3 regions of the Halomonas sp. DP1Y21-3 genome follow, and region 1 is predicted to be linked to each of the others. Evidence: predicted binding sites of a transcription regulator. Region 1 holds the regulator's gene; each other region holds the start of a gene.
The links. Region 1 encodes sigma-54, which starts transcription at its own class of promoters, with help from an activator protein. Its sites were predicted from a motif close to TGGCACNNNNNTTGCTNT; they were not measured.

Region 1 (10,183 bases):
GTTTCACCTGCCCGATGCCCAGGGCGTGATCATCGCTCGGGAAGCCTCCGAGGAGGCACACCCATGAACGAAGCGGCCTTTATCGTGGTCCTGCGCGAGAGCCTGGAGGCCATCCTGGTGGTCGGCCTCGTCTACGCCTGGCTCGCCCGAGAGGGGCGTCGTGATGCCTTGAATTGGCTGTGGGGCGGTGTCGCGGCGGGTATCGCCCTGGCGGTGGTGCTCGGTGCTGTGCTGATGGGAGTAGGGCGCTGGTTGACCGGTGACGCCCAGACCCTGTTTCAGACCGCCATGTCGGCGCTGGCCGCCGCGTTGATCGTGCAGATGGTGGCGTGGATGCGCCGTCGCGGTGCCTCCTTCAAACGCTCCATGGAGTGTGACGCCATGCTGTGTCTGTCGCGCTCACGGCTGTGGGGCATCGCTACCCTGGTGGCCCTGGCGGTGGCTCGGGAAGGCGCCGAGACCCTGGTGTTTCTGTACGGTCTGGGGCTGGCCCAGTGGCGAGGCGGACAACTGACCTCCTTCGTCCTGGCCGCAGGTCTCGGCTTTGTCACGGCGGCTGCCTGCTTCGTGATGCTGCAGTGGTCCTCGCGACGACTGGCCTGGCGCGGGTTCTTCCGGGCCAGCGAGATCCTGCTGCTGCTGGTGGCGGCGGGCCTGTGGGTGGCGGCGCTCGAGCGGTTGATGAATCTGGGCTGGTTGCCGGTCGGGATCGATCCGCTGTGGGACACCAGTGTATGGCTGGATGATGGCCAGGGAGTCGGCGGACTGCTGGCCAGTATCGCCGGTTACCGTGCCTGGCCTTCCTCGACGCTGGTGCTCGGCTACCTGTGTTATTGGGGGCTCGTCTACTGGTGGGTGGGCGGGCAGCGCCCGTCCCACAACGTCGTTGAGGGAGCGGTGTCGTGAACGAGGCGGCGGCAGTGCCGGCAACAGGGACGGCAACAGTGACGCCAGCAGTGATGCCAGAAGCCAGCGATCGTCGCTGCGGGCCTGGCAAGGAGACTCGGCCAACCGTGGCTGAGAATCGGCATCCAGGCGCCCGCAAGACCCGACGCTGGGCACGTCTGGGAGCCTGGCTGAAGCATCATCGGCGCTGGATTCTGACACTGCAGTGGGCCGTGGTGGCGTTCTACGCCGTGCTGCTGCTGGTGCCGCCCTTGTTGCCCCTGCCGAACCATGAGGCACGCATCCTCGATCACCTCACGGTGTTCGCCGAGTTCGTGTTCTGGGGTATCTGGTGGCCCTTTGTCATGGTCAGCATGGTGGTGGCGGGGCGGCTATGGTGCGGGATGATGTGTCCGGAGGGTGCCATCACGGAAGCAGCCAGCCGTGTCGGCATGGGCCGGGCGATACCGCGCTGGATGCGTTGGGGTGGCTGGCCGTTCGTGGGTTTCGCCATGACCACGATCTATGGGCAGCTGGTCAGCGTCTACCAGTATCCCAAGGCCGCGCTGCTGGTGCTGGGGGGCTCGACCCTGGCGGCGGCCGTGATCGGTCTGGTCTACGGCAAGGGCAAGCGCGTCTGGTGTCGCCATCTGTGTCCGGTCAGCGGCGTCTTTGCGCTGTTGGCCAAGCTGGCGCCGTTGCACTACCGCGCCGACCCCGAGGTGTGGACCGAACACGGACGGCGCCAGCGCCGGCGTGAGGTGTCAAGAAGTCGGGCTCCGGACTGCCCGGTGCTGATCCCGCTGAAGCAGCTGGACAGCGCCAGTGACTGCCATCTGTGCTCGCGTTGTTCAGGCTACAAGGATGCTATCCATCTCGAGCTCAGGGCGCCCGGCATCGAGGTGTTGTCGCCACCGCCTCAGCGACCCGCGACCCTGTGGGAGTTCGTGCTGGTGGTGTTCGGCCTGCTGGGCATCGCGGTGGGGGCATTCCACTGGTCGGCGAGCCCCTGGTTCGTGGCCGCCAAGCAGCAGGCGGCTGTCTGGCTCTATCAGCACGGTTGGGGATGGCCGCTGGAAACCAGCGCACCCTGGTGGCTGCTGACCCACTATCCCGAACACAACGACGTCTTCACCCTGCTCGATGGAGCCCTGCTGCTGGGCTATATCGGTGCCACGACCCTGGTGCTGGGGGGGCTTGTCTCGCTGTCGCTGTCGCTGACCAACCGTCTGCTTGGCCGCTGGCGCTGGCAGCGACTGTGGCACCTGTCCTACGCCCTGATACCCCTGGCCGCGGTCGGCGTCTTCCTGGGCCTGTCGATGACCACCCTGACCCTGCTGCGAGGCGATGGCCTGCTGATCCACTGGGCCAATGACGCCAGGGCGCTGTTGCTGGGGCTTGGCGTACTGGCAAGCGCGGGGCTTGGATGGGGCATCCTCGGACGCTACGCCAGTGGCCCGCGTCGACTTCTGGCCATGCTGCCCATGCTCGCCGCCCAGGCGCCGGTGATCGGCGCCTGGTGGCTGCTGTTCTGGGGCTGGTAGAGCGTGGTATCGCCTGGTAGAGAGCCAGCCACCGCACTAATTATGCGTTTGCGGTGAAAGGGGCCTGTCTCTGGTAAAGCGGGGCCGCAATGATCTGGCGCATTTCCTCATCCTAGGTGATATAGGCCGGCGGGCTGGTAGAGAGCCAGCCAGCGCCGACCCTGCCCACTAATTATGCGTTTGCTGTGAAAGTTATGCGTTTGCTGTGAAAGGAGCCTTCATGGCCTTGATGATCTGGCGCATCTCGTCATCCGAGGTGATATAGGCAGGCATGGTGTAAAGCCATCTGCCGAAGGACCTCAGCCACACGCCCTGTTCACGGGCGATGGCGGCGGCGCCTTTCAGCGCTTTACTGTCGTGCACCTCGATCACGCCGGTGGCGCCGAGCACACGGATGTCGGCCACCGCAGGGTGGGCGCGCAGGTCACTGTCGCCGGCGAGTTCCTGCACAAGGATGGCGTTGAGCCGAGCGATACGGCCCAGATAGTCGTCCTCCTCGAAGACCCTGAGGCTTTCCAGTGCCACGCGACAGGCCAGCGGATTGCCCATGAAGGTCGGGCCGTGCATAAAGGCGTGAAGCTCGCTGTCGCCGATAAAGGTGTCATGGACACGGTCGTTGGCCAGGGTCGCCGCGTGGCCAAGGTAGCCGCCGGTCAGCCCCTTGGACAGCACCATGATGTCCGGACTGACACCGGCATGGTCGGCGGCGAACATGCGCCCGGTGCGGCCAAAGCCGGTGGCCACTTCGTCGAACACCAACAGCACGTCGAACTCGTCACACAAGGCGCGAGCACCCTTCAGATAGTCCGGAGAGGTCATGTTGAGGCCACCGGCAGCCTGCAGCAGGGGCTCCATCAACAGCGCGGCGATCTCGTGGTGGTGGGCTTCCAGCACCGCTCGCAAGGCGTCGAGGTCGGCGGCGACCTGCTCTGGCGTGGCCGTATAGGGTGCCGTCGGCGCCGGGGCGAAATGGTGCTTCGGAAGAAAGCCGGAAAACAGCGAATGCATGCCCTCTTCGGGGTCACACACCGCCATGCAGCCGGCGGTATCACCGTGGTAGGCCTTCATCAGCGACAGCATGCGGTGCTTGTTGGGGCGGCCGCGCAGATGGTGGTACTGCACCGCCATCTTCATCGCCACCTCCATGCCCACCGAGCCGCTGTCGGAGAAGAACACGTGGTTGAGGCCCTCTGGCGTGACGCGAACCAGTTCCCGGGCGAGCTGGTCGGCGGGATCGTGGGTTAGTCCTCCAAGCATCACGTGACACAGCGTGGTAGCCTGCTCCTGAATCGCCTTGACCAGCCGTGGATGTCCGTAGCCGTGGATCATGCACCACCAGGAGCAGGTCGCGTCGAGCAATGATTCGCCGCTGTCCAGGGTAAAGCGGGTGCCCTGGCCGCCGACTACCCGGGGGGCAGGGGCCTGGGTCTTGAGATGGGCGTAGGGATGCCACACCGGAGAGGTCATGTCGGCTCCTGAAGGACGCTTGGTGGTAAACTGAGTGGCGAGTTAAAAGTTTACCACCGCTGCTGCTGCCGTCGCCAACACCAGCGCTCGTACCCGGAAAACCGGGGTAGAGCGGGGCAGGCGAGGGTACAAGGCGGAGCGGTGCTTTCTAAGGGATGCTGGGCTCTGGGATGCTGGGCTCAGGGATGCTGGGCTCAGGGATGCTGGGCGTCGACACGTTCGAGAAAGCGCTCGAACAGGAACGCCTCGTCGTTTTTCAGCGAGCGACTCAGGCAGTCGATGAACTCTCGGCGCGGATAGGTGAAGACCCGCGGCGCCTTGTAGGCATCCAGATCGATGGCGATCACCTCTCCGTCGACGACCAGGAAGTTCTCGGTGTGCAGGCCACGACAGTGGATACGGTCACGGTACAAGGCTTCGAGAATGTCCAGGTAGCGGTTCTGCAGTTCCGGAGAGTCGAGGACCAGCTTTTTAAGCGCGATGCCGTGCACGTTGGCGGTGACCAGGCGATAGCGCTCTGCCGACAGGATTTTCGGTGTGGCGATACCCAGTCGCTCCAGTCGGCCGGCGACATAGCGAAAATTGTGGCCGGGGTAGCGCCGGATGCCCAGGCGGTAGCGCCAGCGATCGCTGGTCTTGGGCGTGAAGGTCTTGATGAAGGCGTCCTGGTCCGGATCGTAGTGGACCTCGGTGTACTTGCCGGTCTGGATCAGTTGCATGGCGTCCTTGGCAGGCAGGGGGTGGCGGTCAAAACAAGGAGAGGGAAGACGTCAGGCGTCTTCGTCGAAGCGTGCGTCGAACAGTGCCTCCAGAGCGTCCAGCACCGCGTCCGCGTCCTTGCCTTCGGCCTCCAGGGTCAGTTCCGTTCCGCAGGGGGCGGCCAGCATCAGCAGCGACATGATGTTGGCGGCGTCACCCGAGCGGCTGCCATGGTGGACGGTGACGGTGGCGTCAAAGGGTTGGCAGCAGGTAACCAGGCGAGTCGCGGCGCGTGCATGCAGGCCGCGACGATTGGTCAGGGTCAGGGTGCGTCGGGCCACGCCTAGAGTCCTCCGCTGTCCAGTCGGCGTTGCTGGCCGAGTTCGCGGTGGCGTAGACGGACGCGGGGATGCTGGTCGGCCAGGGCCGAGGCGATTCCCTCGGCCAGGTAGACCGAACGATGCTGTCCTCCGGTGCAGCCCACCGCCACGGTGAGGTAGCTGCGCTGGCTTTGCTGATAGCGCGGTAGCCAGGTGCGCACCCAGCCGAGGATGTCGCGCTTCATGTCGGCGACGTCCTGATAGCGTTCGAGGAAGTCGATGACGCTGGGATCGCAGCCATTGGCATCACGCAGCGATGGTTCCCAGTAGGGGTTGGGCAGACAGCGGGCATCGAACACGATGTCTGCATCCGGCGGCACGCCACGCTTGAAGCCGAAGGACTCCACGGTCAGGCTCAACTGGCCGCTGCGGTGGTCGGCGACCTGTTCGGCGATGCGCGAACGCAGTTCGTGCACCGACAGGCGAGAGCTGTCGATGACCAGATCGGCCAGGTCTCGAATACCCGAAAGGGCCTTCTGCTCGGACTCGATGGCTTCCGCCAGGGTCATGTCGCTATCACGGGTCAGGGGGTGACGGCGCCGCGTGTGGGAATAGCGCTCGAGCAGAATTCGCGCATCACTGGTCAGGTAGACCACCTGGCAGTCGATCGGACTCTGCTTGAGGGACGCCAGCTGGGCGGGGAAGCGTTCCAACGCCTCAGGCAGGTTGCGGGCGTCGACGCTGACGGCGATACGGCGGGAATGACCGTTTTCCAGCTCGTCCACCAGGGCGCCCAGCAAGGTCGCGGGAAGGTTGTCGATGGCGTAGAACCCCAGGTCCTCCAGGGCCTGAAGGGCCACGGACTTTCCCGAGCCGGAGCGACCACTGATGATCACGAGCTGCATGTCCTGTCTCCTTGGGCAGGCGTCCATTGCTGATGGCCTAGGCAAGGCCGCGATCAGGAGGGAGTGTCGTCCCCCGGCGCCTGTTGGCGGATGGCTTCCTGCAGGCGCTCGTGAAGCTCGCGCTGGGAGCTGGCGTGGCGCAGACGGTGACGTGTGTCGGCGTCGTTCATGACGCCGGCGACCTGGCCGAGCAGGGCGAGATGGGCGTCGTCGGCCTCTTCCGGTACCAGCAGCACGAACACCAGATCGACGGGCTCACCATCGATGGCATCGAAGTCGACAGGTTCCGCGAGTTTGAGGAAGCCGGAGATGGGCGCCTTGCAGTGGGGGTTGCGGGCATGGGGAATGGCGACGCCATTGCCGATGCCGGTACTGCCCAGGCGCTCACGTCCGATCAGCCGACTGAAGACCTCCTGGCTGTCCAGGCTCGGGGTGTTCTGCGCAATGAAGGTGCTGAAAAACTCCAGCACCCTCTTCTTGCTGCCTCCCGGGACATCGAACAATGTGCGCTCGGGAGGGAGAATGGCTTCCAATGTCATGAGAGTCAGCGAATTCCGGCGCCTTGGGCGCGGGCTTGGGATTTTTCCTTGTGCTTGACCAACTGGCGGTCCAGCTTGTCGGCAAGGGCGTCGATAGCGGCATACATGTCGCCGTCCTGCGCTTCGGCATGCAGGTCGGCACCGGCGGCGTGAAGGGTGCAGGCGGCCAGCTGGCGTTCCTTTTCCACCGAGAGGGTCACCTGGACGTTGGTGATGTTGTCGTAGTGGCGCTCCACACGGGTGAGCTTCTCTTGTACGTAGTCACGCAGGGGATCGGTCAATTCGACGTGGTGGCCGGTGATGTTGACTTGCATGACAGGCTCCTTGCTCTTTCGGGTGGTGGCTTGATTGTAACCCTTTTTCCGATCCTGCAAACCCCCTCGACGCTACGCAGAAAGACGCAGATGTCATGCGAAATTTCAAGTGCTTGCGCTTTCCCGATAACTAGGCTAGCGACGCCGCAGCGCAAGGCCTCAGCGCAGTCGCTTGCGCTCGCTGGAAGACGGAATATTCATGGCTTCCCGGTACTTTGCCACGGTGCGTCTGGCGACATTGACGCCGTCTTCCGCCAGCAATTCCACCAGTTTGCTGTCCGACAGAGGTTTGCGGGCAGGTTCCTTTTGAATCAACGATTTGATCATGGCGCGGATGGCGGTACTGGAATGGGCGTCGCCATCCTGGCCGACCTGGCTCGAGAAAAAATACTTCAACTCGAACACGCCGCGAGGCGTGTGCACGAACTTCTGGGTGGTCACGCGGGAGATGGTGGACTCGTGCATCTCCACCTTGTCTGCGATATCGGCCAGCACCAACGGTTTCATGGCCGCTTCTCCCTGCTCGAGGAAGTCGATCTGACGCACCATGATTTCCCGGCCGACCTTCAGCAAGGTGTCGTTGCGGCTGGACAGACTCTTGATCAGCCAGCGCGCCTCCTGCAGGTGGTCCTTGAGGAACTGGTTGTCCTGGCTCTTGTCCGCGCGCCGAATCAGCGCAGCATAGTCGGGCTGGATGCGCAGTCGGGGCATTGCATCCGGATTGAGTTCAACACGCCAGCCCTCTTCGGTGTGGCGTACCACCAGGTCGGGTATGACGTAGTCGTTATCGCTGTCACCGAACTGGCTGCCGGGACGTGGGTCGAGGCTCCGGATCAGCTCGATGACGCTGTCGAGTTGGTCGTCATCGAGTCCTAGCCGGCGCTTCAGCAGACGTCGGTCGCCGCTGGCCAGTGCCTCGAGAAACTGTCTTACCAGTCGTCCGGCCTGGGGCAGCAGGACGGTATCGCGAGGCAGACTATCCAGTTGCAGCATCAAACACTCGCGCAGGTCGCGGGCGAACACTCCGGTCGGTTCGAACTGTTGCAGCCGAACCAGCACCGCCTCCACCTCGGCGAGGGGAGGGGGGCGACGACCGTCTTGCTCGAGCCCCTGGGCGATGTCATCCAGTGTCTGCTCGAGATAGCCGTCGGCGTTGACCGCGTCGAGCAGGCTCTCGGCGATCAGGCGCTCCTGGTCGTTGACGTCGAGCATCGCCAGTTGCCAGCTCAGGTGGCTGTGCAGTGACTGGGAGCTTGCCTGGCGCTCGAAATCCGGCGCCTCGCCACTGCCGGCGGGGGTGGTGCCCAGGTCCTGGTAGGTGTCGGACCAGTCGCTGTCCACACTGAGTTCCGAGGGAATCTGATCCGCCCAGTCATCTTCCACGGCTTCCCTGGTCTGCTGTTCGCCGAACTCGTCCTCGAGTTCGAGCATGGGGTTGGCCTCCAGCGCCTGCTGGACCTCCTGGCGCAGGTCCAGAGTCGAAAGCTGCAGCAGGCCGATCGCCTGTTGCAGTTGCGGGGTCATGGTCAGCTGGGTACCGATGCGCAGCTGCAGTGACGCCTTGAGGGCCATGGGTCGGGATCCACCAGTGTTGTCGAAAGGCTTTACCCTAACGACGAGTCATCAGACATGCAAGCATCTTGCCAAGTTGGTGTTTTTTGACCTGTGGGAGGGAGTGGAAAGGTCGATGTGGAACAACTTGGTAGGGGGGGAGGTGCTTCTTTCGAGGGAGGCCCTGTGTGCAAGGTGAGGCCGACCCTTTCGGGGCCGGCGGTTGGATGCTGATGCTGGTAAGTGTTGCGGCCGCTTGATGCGACTGCGACTGTCGGGCGGCCCTGCGGTCTAGAGGCGGAAGTTCTCGCCCAGGTAGACCTCCTTGACGCGCTGGTTGGCGAGGATGGACTCGGCGCTGCCCTCGGCGATGATCTGGCCGTCGCCGACGATGTAGGCACGATCGCAGATATCGAGGGTCTCGCGCACGTTGTGATCGGTGATCAGGACGCCGATATCGCGGGCCTTGAGTTGACGAATGATGGACTTGATCTCGCCCACCGAGATCGGGTCGACCCCGGCGAAGGGTTCATCGAGCAGGATAAAGGCCGGCTCGGTGGCCAGGGCGCGAGCGATCTCGACTCGGCGCCGCTCCCCGCCGGACAGGCTCATGCCGGGGTTGTCGCGAATATGGCTGACGTGGAAGTCCTCGAGGAGTTGCTCGAGACGTGCTTCTCGGCCCTCGCGGTCGAGGTCCTTGCGGGTCTCGAGGATCGCCATGATGTTGTCGGCCACCGACAGCTTGCGAAAGATCGAAGCCTCCTGAGGCAGGTAGCCGATACCGGCCAGCGCGCGCTGGTGCATGGCCGCGCGGCTCAGGTCCCGATCATCGATGCTGATGCTGCCGGCGTCGGCTCTGACCAGGCCGACGATCATGTAGAAGGAGGTGGTCTTGCCGGCCCCGTTGGGGCCCAGCAGACCGACGATGCTGCCCTGCTCGATCGACAGGCTGATGTCCTGGACGACGCGACGCTTCTTGTAGCTCTTGGCCAGATGGCGAGCGTGGAGAGTCTTCATCAGTTTCCTTGGCTTTCCGGCTCGAGGGTCATGCGAATGCGCTGCTCGCCCTGGACGCCCTGGGCGCTGGAGCGGGCCTGGACCACGCGGCGATCGAGGAAGTACTCCAGATAGGCACCGTCGAAGGTGTCATTGGCCTTGTGCAGCTCAGCCTGGTCGATCAGCTCCATGCGGCGTTCGGCCACGTGGTAGATCACCTTGCGGCCCCAGCCCTTGACCACCGGTTCTTCCGGGGATGGCTTCTGCTCGAGGTAGGCACGTGAGCCGGTCGCGGTCGCCAGTGACAGTTGTCCCTGGTCGTTGCGCTGGATCTCGACGCGTTCGCCGGTGAGGATCATGCTGCCTTGCACAATGCGCACGTCGCCGGTATAGACCGCGGTACCGGCGCGATCATCGAGATCCAGCTGGTCGGCCTCCACCTGAATCGGTGCGCTGCGATCACTCTCCAGCGCCAGGACACTGCTGCCGGTGGCGCCGGCGGCCAGGCCAAGGGCCAGGGCAAGCAGGAGGGCGGGACTTGGACGCATCATGGAAGGGGCTCCTTATTGAGGCTCTGGCGGATGATGACCGGTGACATTGTCGGTCAGGCGAGCGGTATTGTCATGGATCCAGGCGTCGAAGCGCTCCCCTTGCATCTGTTGAGGGGGTTGGCGTAGGACGGCTGGCGTTTCGCTCCAGACATGGCCACTGTCGCTGTCGTAGACCAATACCTCGGTATCAAGCTGCCAACGCTCCGCGGGGGCCTCGAGATGGGCGTCGCCCGACAGGGTCAGGGGGTTGCCGTCCGGACCCAGTTCACCGTTGTCGGCGTCGGCGATCCACTCTCGGCCGCTGTCGTCGATCAGCGCAAGGTCCGGCTGGTCCACCCGGGTGATGTCGTCGAGCGGTGTGTGCACAAGGCGTGGCGTATCGATGCGCTGGTGGGGGGTGCCCTGGGCATCG
Region 2 (10,183 bases), on a different contig from region 1:
CGGTGACATCACCGAGGCCCAGGGTTTCATGGAGTCCGGTGACCTGCGCGTGGTGGCGGTGCTGTCCGAGGAGCGTCTGCCGGGCGAGTTCAGCGAGATCCCCACCGCCAAGGAGCAGGGCATCGACGCCGTGGGTCCGAACTGGCGCGGCTTCTACATGCCGGCGGATATTCCTGAAGACGCCAAGCAGTACTGGGTCGACGCCATGGACACCATCTACGAGAGCCAGGAGTGGAAGGACGTCATGGAAAGCAACGGCCTGATGCCGTTCCACATGAGCGCCGGTGAGTTCGAGACCTTCGTCAAGGAGCAGATCGCCGACATCAACCAGCTCTCCAAAGATATCGGACTGATCCAGCAATGAGCATGTTCAACGACCGCGTATTCGGGGTCTTGATGATCGTCCTGGCCGTCGCGTACGGCTGGGGCGCCACCCAGTTTCCCGAACCCTTTGGCGGGGCCGAGGCGGTAGGCCCCGAAACCTTCCCCTACCTGCTGGCCGTGGTGCTGGGGCTGTCCAGCCTGTACATGGTGGTGCGCCCGGATCCTGACAATGCCTGGCCCTGGAGCCGCACCGGCGTCGAGCTGATCATCGCCCTGGTGGTGCTGGTGCTCTACGCGGCCCTGCTGCAGCCGCTCGGCTTTATCCTGGCGACCCTGCTGGCGGTGGGCACCCTGTGCTGGCGCATGGGCGCGCCGCCGGTCAAGGCCTTCATTGTCGGCGGTATTTCCGGCGTGGTGGTATTTCTGATCTTCAACTTTGCGCTGGACCTGCCCCTGCCCCTGGGTGTGCTGTCCTTCCTGGAGGTGGGCTGATGGAAACCCTTGGCTACCTGATCGATGGCTTCGGGGTGGCGCTCGCCCCGCATAACCTGATGTTTGCGCTGCTGGGCGCCTTTCTCGGCACCCTGATCGGCGCGCTGCCCGGACTCGGCCCGGCCAACGGTGTGGCGATCCTGATCCCGCTGGCCTTTACCCTTGGGCTCAAGCCCGAGACCGCCCTGATCATGCTCACTGCGGTCTACGCTGGCGCCATGTACGGCGGGCGTATCTCGTCGATTCTGTTGAATATTCCCGGTGACGAGCCGGCCATGATGACCTGCCTCGACGGCTATCCGATGGCCCAGAAGGGCAAGGCCGCCGAGGCCCTGGCGATCTCCGCCATAGCTTCCTTCATGGGCAGCCTGATCGCCACCGTGGGCCTGATCCTGCTGGCGCCGATCCTGGCCGATTTCGCCCTGACCTTTGGTCCTGCGGAATACTTCGCGCTGTTCCTGCTGGCCTTCGCGACCCTTGGCGGTATCACCGGCAAGAACCCGATGAAGACCGTGGTGGCCGCCTGCATCGGTCTGATGATCGCGACCATCGGTATCGACAATACCGGGGTGCAGCGCTACACCTTCCAGGTGCTCGAACTTTACGAGGGTGTCGACTTCATCATCGCCATCGTCGGCCTGTTCGCCATCTCGGAGCTTCTGTTCTTTATCGAGGACCGTGCCGGCAAGGGCAAGAAGACCATCAAGGTCAACAAGCTCAAGCTTTCCTGGGCCGACATCAAGGGCATCATGCCTTCGAGCATCCGTGGCGGCATCCTCGGCTTTATCGCCGGCGTCCTGCCGGGGGCCGGTGCTTCGCTGGGCAGCTTTATCGGCTACACCCTCGAGAAGAAGGTGGTCGGCAAGAAGGGCTACTTCGGTGAAGGTGACCCGCGCGGCGTGGCTGGCCCCGAGGCCGGCAACAACGGCGCCTCCAGCGGTGCCCTGGTGCCCATGCTGACCCTGGGCGTCCCGGGTAGCGGCACCACCGCGGTGCTGCTGGCGCTGCTGATCTCGCTGAATATCACCCCTGGTCCGCTGATGTTCACCCAGAACGCGGACATCGTGTGGGGGGTGATCGCGGCGCTGTTGATCGGCAACTTCCTGCTGCTGGTGCTCAACATTCCGCTGGTCGGTATCTTCGTCAAGCTGCTGTCGGTGCCGCCGATGTACCTGTTGCCGATCGTCACCATGGTGGCCTTCGTCGGCATCTACTCGATCTCCAACACCACCTTTGATCTGTACTTCATGGTGGCCTTCGGGGTCGGTGGCTACATCCTCAGGAAGCTCGAGATCCCGCTGGTGCCGGTGATCCTGGGTCTGCTGCTTGGCCCCGAAATGGAGAAGAACCTGCGCCACGCCATGGACATCTCCGACGGCGACTGGACGATCCTGTGGGACAGCGGCCTGGCCATCGGCCTGTGGCTGTTCGCCGGTCTCGGCCTGATCCTGCCGTACATCGTCGGCCCGATCCTGAGAAAGCGCATGGAGGTTCAGACCGGCCACACCACACCGGGCGATTGAGCGACCCCGCTCCCGGTGGTTGACGAAGGCCTTCGGGCTCGACTCGACTAACGACCTTGGGCGCCCCGATGGGGCGCCCTTTTTTTGTGTGCATCATGACCGAGCGGGCGTATGCGGAGGCATATCAGCCCGCCGGCTGGTGTTGTCGGTCATCGATCCAGGTCCTGGCCAGCCAGCCGCCGGCCTCGGCGATCCGCCCCGGTGTCGAGCCGGCGTAGCCCAGCACCAGCCCAGGCATGGCATCAGGCGCCAGGTAGTGACCCGATAGCGGCGACAGGGTGACGCCTTCGCGCCGTCCGCGCTCGATCAGGCGTTGCTCCTGTTTCAGTGAGGCGAGCCTTGCCACCAGGTGCATGCCGGCCTGGCCGGCCGACAGTTCAAGTCCTTGCTCTACGGCAGGCGCCAGGGCCTCCCTTAGACAGGCTTGACGCTGTCGATAGCAGTGGCGCATGCGCGCGATGTGGCGAGAGAAGTGTCCCTCGACGATAAAGTCTGCCAGCGCTGACTGGGAGACGTACTGGCCTTCCCGATGCAGTCGCGCGTTGGCGCGGCGAAAGTCGTCCACCAGGGCCTCGGGAAGTACCAGGTAGCCGAGCCTGAGGCCCGGGTAGAGCACCTTGCTGAAGGTGCCGACGTAGAGCACCGGACCGCCCCCGGCCAGCCCCTGGAGGGAGGCCACCGGCGCAGTGGTATAGCGAAATTCGCTGTCGTAGTCGTCCTCGATGATCAGCGCGCCGTGGTGGCGGGCGAAGTCGAGCAGGGCGAGACGCCGTGCCACCGGCATCGTCACGCCGCAGGGGTACTGATGCGAGGGGGTGACATAGATCAGTCGAGGTGGCGGGCTATCCGGGGCGAGAGCCTCAGGCTGCATGCCCTGTGCGTCCACCGGTACCGGGACGGGCGTTAGCCCGGCCATGTTGAAGCAGGCCTTGGCACCGGCATAGCCGGGATCCTCGACCCAGACGCTGTCACCGGGGTCGGCCAGCAGGCGGGCGATCAGCTCGAAGCCCTGCTGGGCGCCCTGGGTAATCAGGATCTGATGTGGTTGGCAATTGACCGAGCGCGATAGACGCAGGTAGTCACACAGCGCCGTCTTGAGGGCGTGATGCCCGCCGCTGGTGGCGTAGCCGAAGGCATCCAGGCTGGCCTGGTGGCGATGGCGCCGTAGCAGGCGCTGCCACGCCTCGCGCGGGAACAGATCGAGGGCGGGGACGCCCGGGGCGAAGGCATCCCGGGAGCCCTCCATCTCGCCGCAGCTCTCCAGCAGGCGCTGACCTCGCCGAGAATGCCAGCGGCTCGCCTGGATGGGGGCGCCGGGCAACGGGCTGGGTTCGGGCAGCGCCAAAGACGCCACGAATAGCCCGGCCCCCGGGCGCGCCTCGACGAAGCCTTCTGCCACCAGGCGGTCCATGGCGGCAAGCACCGTGTTGCGGCCGATGCCGAGGTCCGCGGCCAGCCGTCGAGACGAGGGCAGGGCGCTGGCGGCGGGCAAGCTACCTTGCTGTATCCACTCGCGCAGGGCCGCGTACAGGCGCTGGGACAGCGAACCCGACGGGGGTTCGGCGGCGGGTGGCGCCAGGCGCATGGCCAGCGCTTCGGTGATCCATTCGGCGTGACGGTGAAGGCTGGGCACTGGTTCCCCTTTTCTGGACAGTATTGGTTCTTATGGTGGGACCACTATTGCGCAAGACTGGGTGCCTGTCATCCCGACGAGCCGGTGCGCCTCTGGCCAGCCGGCGCACACGACCGCCAATGTGAAAGGTGACTCATGAACCATGTTCGTCCTGCCTGTATCGCCGATCTACAACCCCTGAGTGAGCTGCTCGATGGCTACCGGGTGTTCTATTCACAGGAAAGCGACATCCAGGCTGCCCGCGACTTTCTCCAGACGCGCCTCGTGCTCGCCGACTCGCGCCTGCTGGTCAGCGACAACGAGGGTGTGCTCGAAGGCTTCGTTCAGCTCTATCCGACGCTATCCACGGTACGGGTGGGACCGCGCTGGACCCTGGCCGACCTGTTCGTGGCGCCCGAGGCGCGTGGCAAGGGGATCGGCCGTGAGCTGATGGAGGCCGCCGCGAACCTGGCGAGGGAGCAGGGCGTGGGCCAGTTGACGCTTAATACCCAGACCCACAACCACACCGCCCAGGCGCTGTATGAGTCACTTAACTGGCAACGCAACGACGCCTTCTACGCCTATACCCTGAACCTGGATGACCCTGCGGGCACATAAACTTCTACTTCTCGCAGTCAACATTGATGGATGCCAACCACTCTGAAGGAGCGCGTGACCCTTGTATCAGCCAAGACACTTCGCCATGACCGACGAAGACGCCATGATGGCGGTGGTCCGAGCCTATCCCTTTGCGACCCTGGTCACCGACGGTGACCAGGGGGTGTGTATCGACCACCTGCCCCTGATGGTCGAGCAGACGGCACAGGGCGCGCTGGTGCTGCGTGGCCATATCGCCCGAGCCAATGCCCTCTGGCGGCTGGGTGAGGGTGAGCGAGCAGACGCGGCAGCGATCGAGGCGGTGGCGATCTTTCATGGCCCCGACGCCTATATTTCGCCTGGCTGGTATCCCGACAAGCGCCGCCATGGTCGCGTGGTGCCGACCTGGAACTACCAGGTGGTGCATGCCCATGGTCGGCTCGTCTTCCCGCGTGAAAGCGATTGGCTCACCTCGCACCTGACGTCGCTGGTCGATCGCTTCGAGGCGGGCCGGGAAGCGCCCTGGGCGGTGGACGACGCCCCCGAAGACTACCTGGAGGGGATGCGTCGTGGCATTGTGGGGGTAGAGCTTGAGGTGACGCGCCTGGTGGGCAAACACAAGGCCAGCCAGCACAAGCCGTTGGAAGAACGCGAGGGTATCCGCGAAGGCCTTCGAGAGGATGGGCGTTCGGCTTGTGACGCTGCCGTGCTGTGTGGAGATGATCCAGCGCCAAGGTACGAAGGCGATTGACCCCTTGGACTGGCATTCGAGATCGGGCGACTGGTGGGCAAGCACTTGGCTGACTAGTACAAGCCCGGCAGCACAAGCCCAGGAAGAACGCGAGGGCATCCGCGAAGGCCTTCGAGGGGATGGGCTTGCTGACCACGCCGCCGCCGTGCTCAGTGGCGACCCATGACGACGATCCTGCGTGCGGGTATGAACAACGATGGAGTAAGGACGCGAGATGAATGACTGCCTGAGGCAGGCAACGCTGGAGGACGCCGAAACGCTGGCCGCCCTGGGGCGCCGCACCTTTTACCAGACCTTTGTCGACTTTTACTCCAAGGCGACCATGGAGCGCTATCTGAGTGATGCCTTTGACCTGGGAAGGGTGCAGCGCGAGTTGGCCTGCCCACAGTCGCGATTCTGGCTGCTGGAAGAGGCCGGCCGCAGCGAGACGGGTGAAGCGGGAAAGGAGCGCGAGGGCGTTGCCAAGGGGCCCGTAGCGGTCGGCTATCTCAAGCTCAACTGGGGGGAGGCCCAGACCGATCTGAGCGAGCACAATGGTCTCGAGATCGAGCGCATCTGTCTGCTGGCCGAGGCCCAGGGCCGAGGGCTTGGCAAGATGCTGTACGACAAGGCCATCACCGAGGCGCGAGAACAGGCCAGGGCTTTCGTCTGGCTGGGCGTGTGGGAAAACAATCATCCCGCCATCGCCTTCTATCGCTCCCGGGGCTTTGTCGAGGTAGGCACCCACAGTTTTCAGATGGGCGATGTGGTGGACAGGGATCTGATCATGCGGCGTGATCTCTGACGTAGCCATCGCCATCGCCATCGACCATAAGGTCCCATGGATAGAACATCGCTGCACCACGATACTGCGAGGCCACCATCAATGGACAACAACAAGACGAGGGAATCTCTGTGAGTTATCGAATTGCCACCATCGCTGGTGACGGTATTGGCCCGGAGGTGGCGGGCGCCACGGTGCAGGTACTGCAAGCGCTGCTGGGTAGCGACGTGCTGCGTTTCGACTGGCTCGACGGTGGAGCGGGGCACTATGACAAGACCGGCGAGGTGCTGCCCCAGTCGACGCTGGACGCCTGTCGGGCCAGTCACGCCATCCTGCATGGAGCCGCCGGGCTGCCGGGGGTGACCTACGACGACGGTACCGAGGTGGGCAACGACCTGCACCTCAAGCTGCGCTTCGGACTGGACCTTTACGCTAACGTGCGTCCGATCCGCCTGCTGCCCGGGGTCGAGTCGCCGCTGAGACACCATCAGCCCGGTACCATCGACTATGTCATCGTGCGCGAGAACACCGAAGGCCTCTACGCCAGCCGCGGCGCCGGGGTGGTGCTGCGAGACGAGATGGCCAGCGACAGCCTGGTGATCACCCGCAAGGGCACCGAGCGAGTCGCGCGCTTCGCCCTGGAGCTGTCACGGCGACGTCAGGGCGCACCGAAGGACGGCAAGCGGCGGCTCACCGTCTGCGACAAGGCCAACATCCTCAGAAGCTACGCCTTCTTCCGTCGGGTATGCGACGAGGTAGGCGCCGAGTTCAACGACGTCGAACTCGACTATGCCTACGTTGACGCCATGACGGTGCACCTGGTCAAGCGCCCGGACTTCTATGACGTGATCGTTGCCGAGAATCTGTTCGGTGACATCATCTCGGACCTGGGGGCGGCCACCGTCGGCGGGATGGGGGTGTCGCCGTCTGCCGAACTGGGCGATCGCCACGGTCTGTTCCAGGGGGCCCACGGCAGCGCCCCGGATATCGCCGGGCAGGACGCCGCCAACCCCATCGCCACCCTGTTGTCCGGGGCCATGATGCTCGAATGGCTGGCGGTGGAGCACGCCGACGATCGTTTGTCTGACGCCGCCGGTCGGTTGCGTCAAGCGGTGGACGGCGTACTGTCCGATGGCCGGTCTCGGCCCCGGGAATTCGGCGGCGATACCGGCTGCAGCGCCTTTACCGAACAGGTGCTCCGCCAGCTCGACCGTCTGCCAGCGTAATGGTACTAACGCGGCAGATTGAACAGAGTGGGCCAGTAATATGCGGTCCATTCTGGTGCCGGCCGTTGCGGGGTGCACCGGTGCTTGGCGCTGTGGTGGTGCAGAAGTAGGGGGCGGGGTAGCGAAGTGCACCACATGTGGTGCATTGGTGCGCCCCGGTGGCGCGAGATGCTCTCTTGTGGCGCAAGGCGGGGTGGGTAAGCCCCCGTCTTGGCCGACGTAATGTCGGAATTTATAAATGTTTTATATGGCTGGCATGGGACTTGCTTGAAGTGGTGATGGAGGTCGACGTCGCAAGACGTCAGGCCTGAGCGATACAGCGGTTTTACCTGAACCGCCTGGCTCCCTCTCGACGATGGTCCATCACAACGACAAGGCAACCCCTGGAGGTTTCCCATGCCCACCGCTTCGATCTCTTCTACGCAGGTTTGTGCCCACCGTTCCAAAGCGCTTTCTAGAAAGGCGCTGGCCAGCCTGGCCGTGTCCACGCTGTCGCTGGCCATCGCCGCACCGGCGCTCGCCCAGGAGGACCCGATCAAGGTCGGTATCCTGCATTCCCTGTCCGGTACCATGGCGATCAGCGAGTCGACCCTGAAAGACACCATGCTGATGCTGATCGAGCAGCAGAACGAAGCGGGTGGCCTGCTCGGCCGCGAGCTTGAGCCGGTGGTGGTGGACCCGGCCTCCAACTGGCCGCTGTTTGCCGAGAAGGCCCGCGAGCTGCTGGCGCAGGAAGAGGTCGACGTGATCTTCGGCAACTGGACCTCGGTGTCGCGCAAGTCGGTGCTGCCGGTGGTCGAGGAGCTCAACGGTCTGCTGTTCTATCCGGTGCAGTACGAAGGCGAGGAATCCTCCGAAAACGTCTTCTACACCGGCGCTGCGCCCAACCAGCAGGCGATTCCTGCGGTGGACTACCTGATGAACGAGGTCGGTGTTGAGCGCTGGGTGCTGGCCGGTACCGACTATGTCTATCCGCGCACGACCAACAAGATCCTCGAAGCCTACCTGAAATCACAGGGCGTGGCCGACGAGGACATCATGGTCAACTACACCCCCTTCGGTCATTCCGACTGGCAGAACATCGTCTCCGAGATCAAGCAGTTCGGTGGTGCCGGCAAGAAGACGGCGGTGGTCTCCACCATCAATGGCGACGCCAACGTGCCCTTCTACCGGGAGCTGGCCAACCAGGGCGTCGAGGCCTCGGACATCCCGGTGGTGGCCTTCTCGGTGGGCGAGCAGGAGCTGTCCGGTCTCGACACCGCGCCGCTGGTCGGCCACCTGGCGGCCTGGAACTACTTCATGAGCGTGGATGAAGACGTCAACTACGACTTCATCGACGCCTGGTACGACTACACCGGCGACGACAACGCCGTCACCAACGACCCCATGGAAGCCCACTATATCGGCTTCAACATGTGGGCCGAGGCGGTGCGCAAGGCCGAGACCACCGATGTAGATGCGGTCAAGGAAGCGATCATCGGTGTGTCGGTGCCCAATCTCACCGGTGGCTACGCCACCATGATGCCCAACCACCACATCACCAAGCCGGTGCTGATCGGCGAGATCCAGGACAACGGCCAGTTCTCGGTGGTGTGGCAGACCCCGTCCACCGTGGCCGGCGACGCCTGGTCCGACTATCTGGAAGGCTCCCGCGATCTGATCAGCGACTGGCGTGCTCCGCTTGAGTGCGGCAACTACAACGTGGTGCAGGGTAGCTGCGGTGGTGGCTCAGACGTCGCCTCCAGCGAATAGAACATAACGACAAGGGGCCGGTGTGCACGGCGCACCGGCCCGGATCACGCCAACCCTGCCCGTGGTGCCGTCGGCACCCGGGTGTCTCAAGGGACCTCACCATGAATTTAATTGCAGGTCGTCACTGGCTGAGCGCGCTGGTGCTGCTTTGCCTCGTCGCCCTGGGGCTGGGCCAGGCTTGGGCTCAGGACGCCGGCGCTTCTAAGGCCGCGTCTTCCGACCAGGGGCCGGCGCTGTTGTCGGCGCTGGCCGAGTCCAGCTTCCGCGACAAGGAAGCGGCCATCGACGCCATCGCCGAGAGCGGTGACGAGCGCGCCCGGCGCTGGCTCGAGAGCTTCGCCGAGGGCAAGCTCGCCCGCGTCAAGGACAGCGGCGCTATCGTCGTGGTACTGGAAAATCGCGGTCGCAACTGGCCCGTGGCCGACGCCCTGACGCTGGAACCGGCGGGCAAAATATCGCGCCGCGAGCTCGACCGCGTCTCCATCAACAACAGTCTCAGGGGCTATCTGGACAGCACCCTGGCGCTGATCGACCTGCGTGTCGACGACCCCGCCCAGCGGCTGGCGGCGGCGCGGGATCTGCTGGGCGAGGTCGAGGCCGAGGCCGTCGATTCGCTGAGCGAGCTGGCCGCCGCCGAGAGCGACCCCGAGGTGGCCGCGACCCTGGAGCAGGCCATTGCCATCGCACGGGTCGAGCAGGGGGACGTCGCGGCGGTCGAGGCGCTGTCCGGCAGCCTCAATGGCCAGGCCAGGGCCGCGCTGATGCAGGCCAGCCGCAGCGACGACGTGGCGCTGGCGGAAGCCGCCCAGGCGGCGCTGGCCGAGAGCGAGCAGGCGCTCAAGCTCAACCGCGCCGCCGAGACGCTCTACTTCGGCCTGTCGCTGGGCTCGGTGCTGGTACTGGCGGCGATCGGCCTGGCTATCACCTTCGGCGTCATGGGGGTGATCAACATGGCCCACGGCGAGCTGATCATGCTGGGGGCCTACACCACCTGGGCGATGCAGCAGCTGTTGCCGGGGCAGCCGGGGCTTGCGCTGCTGCTGGCGATTCCGGCGGGCTTTCTGGTGGCGGCGCTGGTGGGTGTGGCCATCGAGCGAGGCGTCATCCAGTTCCTCAAGGGGCGTCCGCTGGAAACCCTGCTGG
Region 3 (10,183 bases), on a different contig from region 1:
TTCTCGTAGGACACCCGGCCCAGCGCCAGCATCGCCAGGGTGCCACCGGAGGTCGGCACGATCAGGTTGGTCAGGCCGTCACCCACTTGGAAGGCGGTGATCATCAGCTGGCGGCTCATGCCGACCAGGTCGGCCACCGGCACCAGGATCGGCATGGTCACCAGCGCCTGGCCAGAGCCGGATGGCACAAACAGATTGATCACCCCCTGGACGACGCTGGCCATGATCGCCGACAGCGCCCCCGGGATATCCTGAATCAGACCGCTCAGGGCGTAGACGATGGTGTCGATGATCTGGGCGTCCTTGAGGATCACCTGGATCGAGGCGGCCAGGCCGATGACCAGGGCGCCCGCCGTCACGCCGGATGCCCCCTCCATCATCTGCTTGACGATCTCGTTGGCCGACAGGCCGTTGACGATGCCGATCACGATGGCGATCAGCAGGAACATGCCGGCGATCTCATTGATGTACCAGCCCTGGGTAAAGACCCCCACCAGCATGGCGGCGAGGCCACCGACGAACACCACCAGCGTGAGCTTGTCGCGCTTGCTCATGTGGTACTCGTCCAGCGACTTGCTCATGGCCTTGGCGTCGTTGGGCTCCTCGAAGTCCATGCGGGTGACGAAGCGACAGATATACCAGGACAACAGGCCCAATGAGGTCAGCACCAGCAAGGCGCGCAGCCAGGCGCCGGAAAAGGTCGGTAGCTCGGCGATGCCCTGGGCCACGCCCACGGTATAGGGATTGATCGGCGACAGTGCAAAGCCCACGCCGATGCCACCCACCGCCATGGTGGTGCCCACCAGGCTGGAGCAGCCCACCGCGCTGGCGATCAGCACCGCGATGGGCACCAGCGCAATATTGTTCTCGAAGCCGACGGCCACACCGAAGAAGCCGTAGATGAAGGTGCCGGCGGTGATGATGACGTTACGCCGTTCGACGCCGACCCGATTGACCGCCACCCCGATGGCGTTCTCGAGGGCGCCGGTGCGTTGAAGGATATGGAACAGCCCGCCGGCGATGAACACGATGAACAGGTACAGCGAGGCCGCGTTCAAGCCCTTGGGAATCGCCACGAAGATGTCAAAAGGCGAGATCGCCGCCACGTCGCTCAGATAATGAAAGGAGTCCGGCACCACGCGGGTGCGTCCATCCTGCATGACCCGCTCGAACTCGCCGGCGGGAATGATGAAGGTCAGCGCATAGGTGGCGAGCAGGATCAGGAAGATCAGCACCATCGGGTCTGGCACCGTGCGATACCACTTCTTGCGCTCTTTCAGCGTCTGGTCGTGGGCACTCATGGAGTTGTCCTTGTTGTGGAAGAACCGTTCTGGATCGTTTGTCGAAGAAGGCCTGGCGATGGAGTGACGCCGCGAGCGTATCGCGGCCACCTCCAGATGAACAAAAGTATTTATCATGATAAATAGAGGGTCAAGTCGGAACCGACGAGGTATCCGGACTGCCAGCGTTGGCAGGTGACGCGCGATTTGCCTGGCGCCCCGCTATGCTCAGCAACAAGGGCGCAGGATAGTGCGCCCGCCGCCTGAACATGGCCCGGGAGGATGCGATGGAAGAACTGGAACAACTACCCTTCGTGTCGCTGCTGCTGGGAGAGGTTCAGGCCTACCTGTCAGACATTGGTTCTGCTGGCCCACGACTGGCCGCCGGCCTGCTGCTGATCCTGGTGACCTGGCTGGTGGCGAGATTCGGCCGCGCCCTGGTGGCGCGGGTGGCCGACAAGGCCAAGCTCCGACGCAATCTGCGCGATGTCCTGACCATGCTGACGGGGCTCTGTCTTTGGCTCGGGGGACTTCTGATCACCATCACCCTGATCTTCCCCACCGTCACTCCCGGCAAGGCCCTTACCACCCTGGGCCTCGGTTCCATCGCCATCGGCTTCGCCTTCAAGGACGTGTTCGAGAACTTCCTCGCCGGCCTCTTGATCCTGTGGCGAGAACCCTTCCAGATCGGCGACCACATCGCCCTGGAGGCCAACGACGTGGAAGGTCAGGTAGAGCAGATCACGGTGCGCGACAGCCGTATCCGCCGCACCGACGGCCAGATGATCGTGGTGCCCAACGCCCTGCTGTTCCAGCAGCCGGTCATCGTCCGCACCAACCGCGATATCCGGCGCACATCCATCATCGTTGGCGTCGCCTACGACGAGGACGTGGACCAGGCTCGCGAGATCATCCAGGGCGCGGTCGCCGAGGTGGACTCGGTGCGCAGCGACGTACGTGCGGTGCAGGTCTTCGCCAAGGCCTTCGGCGCCAGTTCCATCGACTTCGAGGTGGCCTGGTGGACCGGGTCCCGCCCCGTCGACATCCGCGCTTCCCGCGATCAGGTGGTGGCATCCATCAAGCGCGCGCTCGATGAGGCCAATATCGAGATTCCCTTCCCCTACCGCACTCTGGTGTTCAAGGACCAGGCAGAGGCCGAACGCTTCCATCCTTCGGAAGCAGGTCGCCCACCAGACTTATGAACCAGCACTATTTACGCGGTTCGTACTAGAAACTACGTGATCGCCTATCTAGACCAAGGGAGAAAATGGGTAGGATTCAAGTCGGAAGGACGCAGCTTATCGAACCAGTCTCCCTCAACTGCACACCGGCATCACGCTGGATCTACAGGACGAGATACCGATGCATCGCCCTACTGCTCCCGGATTTCACGACCCTGTCGCCCCCGGTCACTCATCGCCCCAGGCCTTCGAGCTCAGGCGAGTGTTGCCGGGCTACTGGTTCGACAGCCTGGCGGGGCGCGAGAGTCGTCTCGACTTCTGTCTCAACGCTACCCTGGCGCTATCGTTCTACTATGCCGCCCTGTGGGCGACCACCATCACCGCCCCCGCCCTCGAGGACGCATTGACGATCAAGGCAGGCCTGCTGGGGATCTGGTGGGTTGTCATCAGCCTTCAGCCTTTGGTGCTCCACGGCACTCGTCGCCTGCACGACCTGGGCCAGGCGGGCTTGTGGAGCCTGATGCTGCTGGTCCCCGGCGCCAACCTGCTGCTGACGGTGGTACTCGCCATGCAGCCCGGGGAGTCCAGCGACACCGAGCACGACGAACAGGGCTCCACCAGCGGTGCGGTATTGGTGTTGAAGCCACTGCTGATCCTGGCCACCTGGGTCGGGTTCTTTTACGTCTTCCGTCAGTAAGTGCCGCAGAGCTCGGCCCTTCATCACCAGTCACCCGATCCGCAACCCATGCTGCTTGAGCTTGCGCACCACGCTTGGCTGGCTGATGCCCAGCTGTTCGGCGATGGCGTAGGTGGTGGGAAGGGTACGGCAGCAGTCGGCAAGGATCTCACGCTCGCGCCGGGCCAGGGCGGCCTTCAGGCCCTCGCCCCGGGCAAGCGGCAGCTCGGGTCGCGCTGCACCTGGTGCGGATAGTGTCGCGGGTGAAGTAGCGCCATCAGCCAGCGCAGCGGAGGCTCCGGTGACAGACGCCGCCGTCTGCTGCGCTTCACGCTGCTGCGAGCCGAGCGGCCCTAACGAGGCCCCCGTGGGCGGCACCAGCAGATCGCCCTGGATGACATCGTCACTGGATAACCAGGCCCTTTCCAGGGTGTTTTCCAACTCACGCACATTGCCCGGCCAATCCCAGCCCATCAGTGCCTGCCACACGTCTCGCGCCAGCATCTTGTCGCGTCCATAACGCCGATTGAGGCGCTTTAGCTGGCGCTCGACCAGGCCGGGAATATCCTCGCGGCGCTCGCGCAGGGGCGGCAGGGTGACCGGAATCACGTTCAGCCGGTAGTACAGATCCAGGCGAAACAGGCCCTGCTCGACCCGTGCCGACAGGTCCTGATTGGTGGCCACCACCAGGCGAAAGTCGACCCGTCGCGGGGCCCTGTCCCCAAGCCGGGTAATACTGCCGTCCTGGATGGTCTTGAGCAGCTTGGTCTGCACCGCCAGGGGCAACTCGCCGATCTCGTCGAGAAACAGGGTGCCGCCCTCGGCCTGCTCGATCAGCCCCTTGCGGCCCCCCGGCGCGGCGCCGGAAAACGCGCCCTTTTCATGGCCGAACATCTCCGATTCGAACAGGCTTTCAGGGATGGCGGCGCAGTTGACGTCGATAAAGGGGCCATCGCGGCGAGAACTCCAACGGTGCAGCTGGCGGGCGAAAGCGGTCTTGCCCACCCCGGACTCGCCCAGCATCAAGACCGTGGCGTCGGTGGGCGCGACCCGCTTGAGCAGCAGCGCCACCTCGCGCATCAGCTGGCTTTTCACCTCCAGGTCATCGAGCTCGGCCTCGAGTGCTTCGCTGTCGCTCTCCAGCGCATGGCCCCGGCGCAAGTGCTCGCTGAAGCGGCGCTGCAACAGCGCGTACTCCTGCTGCAGCAGCTGCAGATCGGTCAAGTCCATGGAGCGGCTGACCACCGCCACCAGCCGCTCACCCTCGAATACCGGATGGGCCTGGGCGATGACCCTGCGTCCGGTGCCGGTGCGCTGGACCAGCTGGGCCGGCCGCCCGCTGCGAATGACTTCCAGGCTGACCGACGGGGTCAGCACGCCATCGGCCTCGAGCCGCTGCACGCTGGTGGCGCAGAGCTCTTCGCAGGACATGCCGTAGACCGCCGCCGCCCCGGGACTGACGTCGCGGATACGACCATCCGGCGCGACGATGAAGAAGTGGTCGTGGGCGGTGTCGATGATGGTCTTGAGAATCTTGGTGTCGTCGTCGCTCATCCAGCGATCCATAAATGCATCATTGATTCAGAAGTGTATCACGATGCGTCGGGATCGCGATTCACTTCTGGATCACGTCTATCACCACAGCAGACCTTCCCTTGGAATCCCTGCACCTCTATTACATCTTTAGTATAAATGCTTAAAAGATGGCACGACGTCTGCATCACCCATAACAACCGTCAGGCCCAGGGCCGCGACCGTCCCCATCCACGATGCCAGGAGTTCCCTGTGAGCGACTTCAATCAACCTCTCGGCGGCAACGAGATGCCGCGCTTCGGTGGCCCTGCCACCATGATGCGTCTGCCCACCCAGACCAGCGCCGAGGGTCTGGACGCCGCCTTTATCGGCATTCCCATGGACATCGGCACCTCCAACCGCCCGGGCACCCGACTGGGGCCGCGCCAGATCCGCGACGAATCGCGCATGCTGCGCCCCTACAATATGGCCACCCGTGCTGCACCCTTCGACAGCCTGCAGGTGGCGGACATCGGCGACGTGCCGATCAACACCTTCAACCTGCCGAAGAACCTGGACATCATCAGCCGCTTCTACGACGACGTCCTGTCCCACGACTGCGTGCCGCTGACCCTGGGCGGTGACCACACCCTTACCTGGCCGATCCTGCGCGCCATCGCCAAGAAGCATGGCCCGGTCGGGCTGATCCATATCGACGCCCACGCCGACGTCAACGAGCACATGTTCGGTGAAGAGGTGGCCCACGGCTGCCCGTTCCGCCGTGCCCAGGAAGAAGGGCTGCTGGACGCCAACCGGGTCGTCCAGATCGGCCTGCGCGGCACCGGCTACGCCGCCGAGGACTTCGACTGGTGTCGCCAGCAGGGCTTCCGCGTGGTCCAGGCCGAACAGTGCTGGCACAAGTCTCTCGAGCCGCTGATGGCCGAGGTGCGCGAGCAGATGGGCGATGGCCCGGTGTACATCTCGTTCGACATCGATGGCCTGGACCCGTCGGTGGCGCCCGGCACCGGCACGGTGGAAATGGGCGGCCTGACCTCGGCCCAGGGCCTGGAGATCGTGCGCGGCGCCCAGGGGCTCAATATCGTCGGCGGCGACCTGGTCGAAGTCTCCCCGCCCTACGACCCCAGCGGCAACACCGCCCTGATGGGCGCCACCCTGCTCTATGAAATGCTGTGCGTGCTCCCCGGAGTCGCGCGCCGCGACTGAATCCTCACAGGGCCAGGGAGTGGCCCTGGCGACAGCCAACGAGGCGCCCGCGTCAGGGCGCCGACCATTACAACAGCAAAGAGTGATCGCCCATGTCCTCCCACCTGCATTCTGCCGACAAGATCACGACCGACGGGGGCAAGCTAAGCACCCATGGTCTGATCAAGTTCCTCGTCCCGTCGTTGATCGGCATCCTGCTGTTCCTGGTGCCCTTCTCGGTCGGTGACACCATCAACATCGGCATGGGTCTGGCCGCCGACTGGCTCAAGGCCACCCTCGGCGACGCCCTGCCCGCCATCGCCACCGTAGTGCTCACCCTGTCCATCGTGCTGACCCTGGTGGTCAAGCTGACCAAACCAGGCTGGGCCCGCCAGGGCGCGATGAAGGAGCTGTTCGACATCGCCCCGCTGTGGGTGGTGATGCGCGCCCTCGGCGCCGCCTTCGCGCTGATGACCTACTTCCAGGTCGGCCCGGAGATGGTCACCGCCTCCTTCACCGGCGGGGTGATGCTCAATGACCTGGCGCCGGTGCTGCTGACCTTCTTCTTCTTCGCCGCCATCCTGCTGCCCTTCCTGGTGGACTTCGGCTTCATGGAGTTCATCGGCTCCATGGTGCGCACGCCCTTTCGCAAGATCTTCGGGCTGCCCGGGCGCAGCGCCATCGACGCCACCGCCTCCTGGATGGGCTCCGGCACCGTCGGCGTACTGATCACCACCCAGCAGTACGAGCAGGGCTTCTACAACGCCCGCGAGGCCTCGGCCATCGCCACCAACTTCTCGATCGTGTCGATCGCCTTCGCCCTGCTGGTGACCAGCTTCATCGGCATCAACCACCTGTTCGTGCCGTTCTACCTGACCGTGGTGGTCGCCGGCCTGGTCGCCGCTGTCATCGTGCCGCGCCTGCCGCCGCTGTCACGCAAGGCCAACACCTACTACGAGCCGGTGGGCTGCCAGATCCAGGAAGAAAACACCGGCAACCAGAGCCTGTTGCGCTACAGCCTGGGCATCGCCGTGGCCCGCGCCGAGACCGCCCCGGGCCCGCTCAAGCTCGCCCGCCTGGCACTGTTCAACGTCGCCGACATCTTCTTCGGGCTGCTGCCGCTGGTCATCGCCATCGGTACCGTGGCGCTGGTACTGGCCGAGTTCACTCCGCTGTTCACCTGGCTGTCCATGCCGATGGTGCCGGTGCTCGAGTGGATGGGTCTGCCCGAGGCCGAGGCCGCCGCGCCGGCGACCCTGGTGGGCTTCGCCGACATGTTCCTGCCGGCGGTACTGGCCAGCGATATCGAGAGCGAACTGACTCGCTTCGTCATCGCCTGTCTGTCACTGACCCAGTTGATCTACATGTCAGAGATCGGCGCCCTGCTGCTGAAGTCACGGATCCCGCTCAAGCTGTGGGAACTGGTGGTGATCTTCCTGCTGCGCACCGCCATCACCCTGCCCATCATCGTGGTCATGGCCCACTGGCTGGTGGGTTGATCGGGAGGCCGACATGACAGACCCAAACGATGCTCACGCCGCCGGCAAGGCGGCCTTCACCCGCATCGACCAAAGCACGGCAGAAGACTGGGCGGTGATCGCCGCCCACGACGCCGACTACCTGGCCGGCCTCGCCGACAGCGTACTGGACACCCTCGCCCGGCTGGGCGAGGGCCACCAGCCCTACCAGATCACCCGGCTGGAGCACTGCCTGCAGAGCGCGACCCGGGCCGAGCGTGCCGGCGCCGACGAAGAGATGATCGTCGCCGCCCTGGTCCATGACATCGGTGACGAACTGGCGCTTTTCGACCACGCCGCCTTCGCTGCCTCGATCCTGCGACCCTTCGTCAGCGAGAAGACCCACTGGATCGTCCAGCATCACGACGTCTTCCAGGGGCACTACTACTGGGACAAGGTCGGCGGCGACAAGGACGCCCGCGAGCAATTCCGCGGCCATCCCTGGTTCGACGACTGCGAAGCCTTCTGTCGTGACTGGGACTGCCCGTCCTTCGACCCCGCCTACGACACCCTGCCGCTGGCGCACTTCGAGCCCATGGTCAGGCGGATCTTTGCAAGAGCCCCCTACTCGGTGGCCCCGGACCCCGCCCTCGCCCCTGGCTCGTCTCAAGCCTCTGATCCGTCTCAAGCCCCTGGCCCGTCTCAAGCCCCTGATCCGTCTCAAGGAAGTACCGCATGACCTGCGCTGAACTGCTGATCCGTCTGCTGCGTGACACCTACGACGTGGACACCGTCTTCGGTATCCCCGGCGTCCACACCATCGAGCTCTATCGTGGCCTCGAAGGCGGCAATGGACACGACCACCAGGGCAGTGGCATCCGCCACGTCACCCCGCGCCACGAACAGGGCGCCGGCTTCATGGCCGACGGCTACGCCCGCACCACCGGCAAGCCCGGCGTGTGCTTCATCATCACCGGCCCCGGCATGACCAATATCGCCACCGCCATGGGCCAGGCCCTGGCCGACTCGGTGCCGATGCTGGTGATCTCCAGCGTCAACCGCCGCGACACCCTGGGACGCGGCCAGGGCCGGCTGCACGAACTCCCCGGCCAACGCGAGCTGATGGCCGGCGTCTCGCGCTTCAGCCACACCCTGCTCGACCCGAACGGCCTCGGCGAGGTGCTGGCCCGTGCCTTCGCCGTGTTCGATGGCGCCCGCCCCGGCCCGGTGCATATCGAGATCCCCATCGACCTGTTCGACGCCCCGGTCAGCGAGCCTGTCAGCACGCGCCGCACGGCGCTGGCCAAGGCCGCACCGGCCCCCGCCGCACTCGAGCAGGCGCTCGACTGGCTGGTCGACGCCAAGCGCCCGCTGGTGCTGCTCGGCGGCGGCTGCGTCGATGCCCCGGACGCCGCCCGTCGTCTGGTCGAGAGCCTCGACGCCCCCACCGTCACCACCATCAACGCCAAGGGCCTGCTCGGCCGCGACCATCCGCTGGATCTGGGCGCCAACGCCTCGCTGCCAGCGGTGCGGGAGCTTGCCCATGAAGCCGACGTGGTGCTGGCCATCGGCACCGAGCTTGGCGAGACCGACTATGACGTGGTGTTCGACGACGGCTTTACCCTCGACGGTCGACTGATTCGCATCGACCTGGACCCCGAGCAGCTTGCCCGCAACCAGCATGCCGACCTGGCACTGGTGGCCGACGCTGCCTCCAGCCTCGAAGCGCTGGCCACCGGCTGCGACCAGCGCCTCGGCGGTGAGCAGCTTTCGCGCGATGGCCGCAAGCGTACACATGATGCGCTGAGCGCCCTGGCGCTGGCCGATGATCCGGCCTTCCGCCCCTATGTGCCGCTGTTCGACACCCTGCGCGAGAGCCTGCCGGGGGCGATCCTGGTGGGCGATTCCTGCGCCACCACCTACGCCGCCAACCATCTGGTCAGCCAGGACGCGCCGCGCCGTTTCTTCAACGCGTCCACCGGCTACGGCACTCTCGGCTACGGCCTGCCCGCGGCCATGGGCGCGAGCCTCGGCCAGCCGGACCTGCCGGTGGTGGCGCTGGTGGGCGACGGTGGGGTGATGTTCACCCTGACCGAGCTTGCCTGTGCGGTGGAGGAAAGGCTGCCGGTCATCGTGCTGCTGTGGCACAACCAGGGCTACGAGGAAATCCGCCGCTTCATGGACAACGCCGGCGTCACCCGCCTCGGCGTGGACATCCAGGCACCGGACTTCCAGACCCTGGCGGCCGGCTTCGGCTGTGCGGCGACCCGGGTCGGCAACCCCGCCGGCCTCGCCCGGGCAATCGCCCATCGCCCCGAAGACGGCCCGATGCTGATCGAAATCGACGCCACGGCATGGAACGCCGCGGTGGCCTGATCGAGCAACGACCCCTTTGCCGGCGCCACGGCGCCGGCCCTTTTGCTCCTTTTGTCCGCCCCTTTTATCTGCTCCGTTTTGCGCTCCCAATTTCGCGCCCCTGCGGTACCTACCAACCATAACCACAAAGGTTTCCTAGATGATTTCACTCAAGCGGCTGATCGGCCACGACACCCTGGATGAACACCAGCACAAGAGCATGGGAGGCATGGCCACCTTTGCCCTGTGGCTCGGCGCCAACGTGGTCGTCACCACCATCCTCACCGGCATGCTGCTGGTGCCCGATCTGCGCTTCCCGGTCGCCATGACCTGGGTCCTGATCGGCTCGCTGATCGGCGCCATTCCGCTGCTGCTGGTAGGACTGATGGGCCAGCGCACCGGCCTGCCCTCGATGGCCCTGACCCGCCGCGCCTATGGCCCCACCGGCTCGAAGATCATTTCGCTGGTCAACATGGCGGTGCTGATCGCCTGGAGCTGGATCCAGGCGCTGCTGGCCGG

Region 2: urtA (urea ABC transporter substrate-binding protein) is a predicted target of sigma-54. The motif match lies at 7,541-7,558, and genes of this name have one in related genera.
Region 3: speB (agmatinase) is a predicted target of sigma-54. The motif match lies at 4,842-4,859, and genes of this name have one in related genera.

Annotation. Positions count from the first base shown of each region.
Region 1 covers NZ_JAHVJM010000006.1:140,123-150,305, forward strand. Annotated here, with positions in the region: gene KUV74_RS17185 (cupredoxin domain-containing protein) at 1-67, shown strand, start outside; gene KUV74_RS17190 (FTR1 family protein) at 64-906, shown strand; gene KUV74_RS17195 (4Fe-4S binding protein) at 1,014-2,429, shown strand; gene bioA (adenosylmethionine--8-amino-7-oxononanoate transaminase) at 2,622-3,896, opposite strand; gene KUV74_RS17205 (hypothetical protein) at 4,091-4,615, opposite strand; gene KUV74_RS17210 (HPr family phosphocarrier protein) at 4,667-4,936, opposite strand; gene rapZ (RNase adapter RapZ) at 4,939-5,820, opposite strand; gene ptsN (PTS IIA-like nitrogen regulatory protein PtsN) at 5,874-6,359, opposite strand; gene hpf (ribosome hibernation-promoting factor, HPF/YfiA family) at 6,365-6,673, opposite strand; gene KUV74_RS17230 (RNA polymerase factor sigma-54) at 6,833-8,245, opposite strand; gene lptB (LPS export ABC transporter ATP-binding protein) at 8,516-9,241, opposite strand; gene lptA (lipopolysaccharide transport periplasmic protein LptA) at 9,241-9,771, opposite strand; gene lptC (LPS export ABC transporter periplasmic protein LptC) at 9,784-10,183, opposite strand, start outside.
Region 2 covers NZ_JAHVJM010000004.1:154,240-164,422, reverse strand. Annotated here, with positions in the region: gene KUV74_RS12990 (Bug family tripartite tricarboxylate transporter substrate binding protein) at 1-364, shown strand, start outside; gene KUV74_RS12985 (tripartite tricarboxylate transporter TctB family protein) at 361-816, shown strand; gene KUV74_RS12980 (tripartite tricarboxylate transporter permease) at 816-2,339, shown strand; gene KUV74_RS12975 (PLP-dependent aminotransferase family protein) at 2,464-3,924, opposite strand; gene KUV74_RS12970 (GNAT family N-acetyltransferase) at 4,108-4,569, shown strand; gene KUV74_RS12965 (FMN-binding negative transcriptional regulator) at 4,631-5,299, shown strand; gene KUV74_RS12960 (GNAT family N-acetyltransferase) at 5,514-6,083, shown strand; gene KUV74_RS12955 (isocitrate/isopropylmalate dehydrogenase family protein) at 6,194-7,288, shown strand; gene urtA (urea ABC transporter substrate-binding protein) at 7,685-9,040, shown strand; gene urtB (urea ABC transporter permease subunit UrtB) at 9,142-10,183, shown strand, end outside.
Region 3 covers NZ_JAHVJM010000007.1:80,530-90,712, forward strand. Annotated here, with positions in the region: gene KUV74_RS18740 (YfcC family protein) at 1-1,301, opposite strand, end outside; gene KUV74_RS18745 (mechanosensitive ion channel family protein) at 1,568-2,482, shown strand; gene KUV74_RS18750 (DUF805 domain-containing protein) at 2,643-3,158, shown strand; gene KUV74_RS18755 (sigma-54 interaction domain-containing protein) at 3,189-4,691, opposite strand; gene speB (agmatinase) at 4,923-5,873, shown strand; gene KUV74_RS18765 (YjiH family protein) at 5,966-7,351, shown strand; gene KUV74_RS18770 (HD domain-containing protein) at 7,365-8,048, shown strand; gene KUV74_RS18775 (5-guanidino-2-oxopentanoate decarboxylase) at 8,045-9,685, shown strand; gene KUV74_RS18780 (purine-cytosine permease family protein) at 9,825-10,183, shown strand, end outside.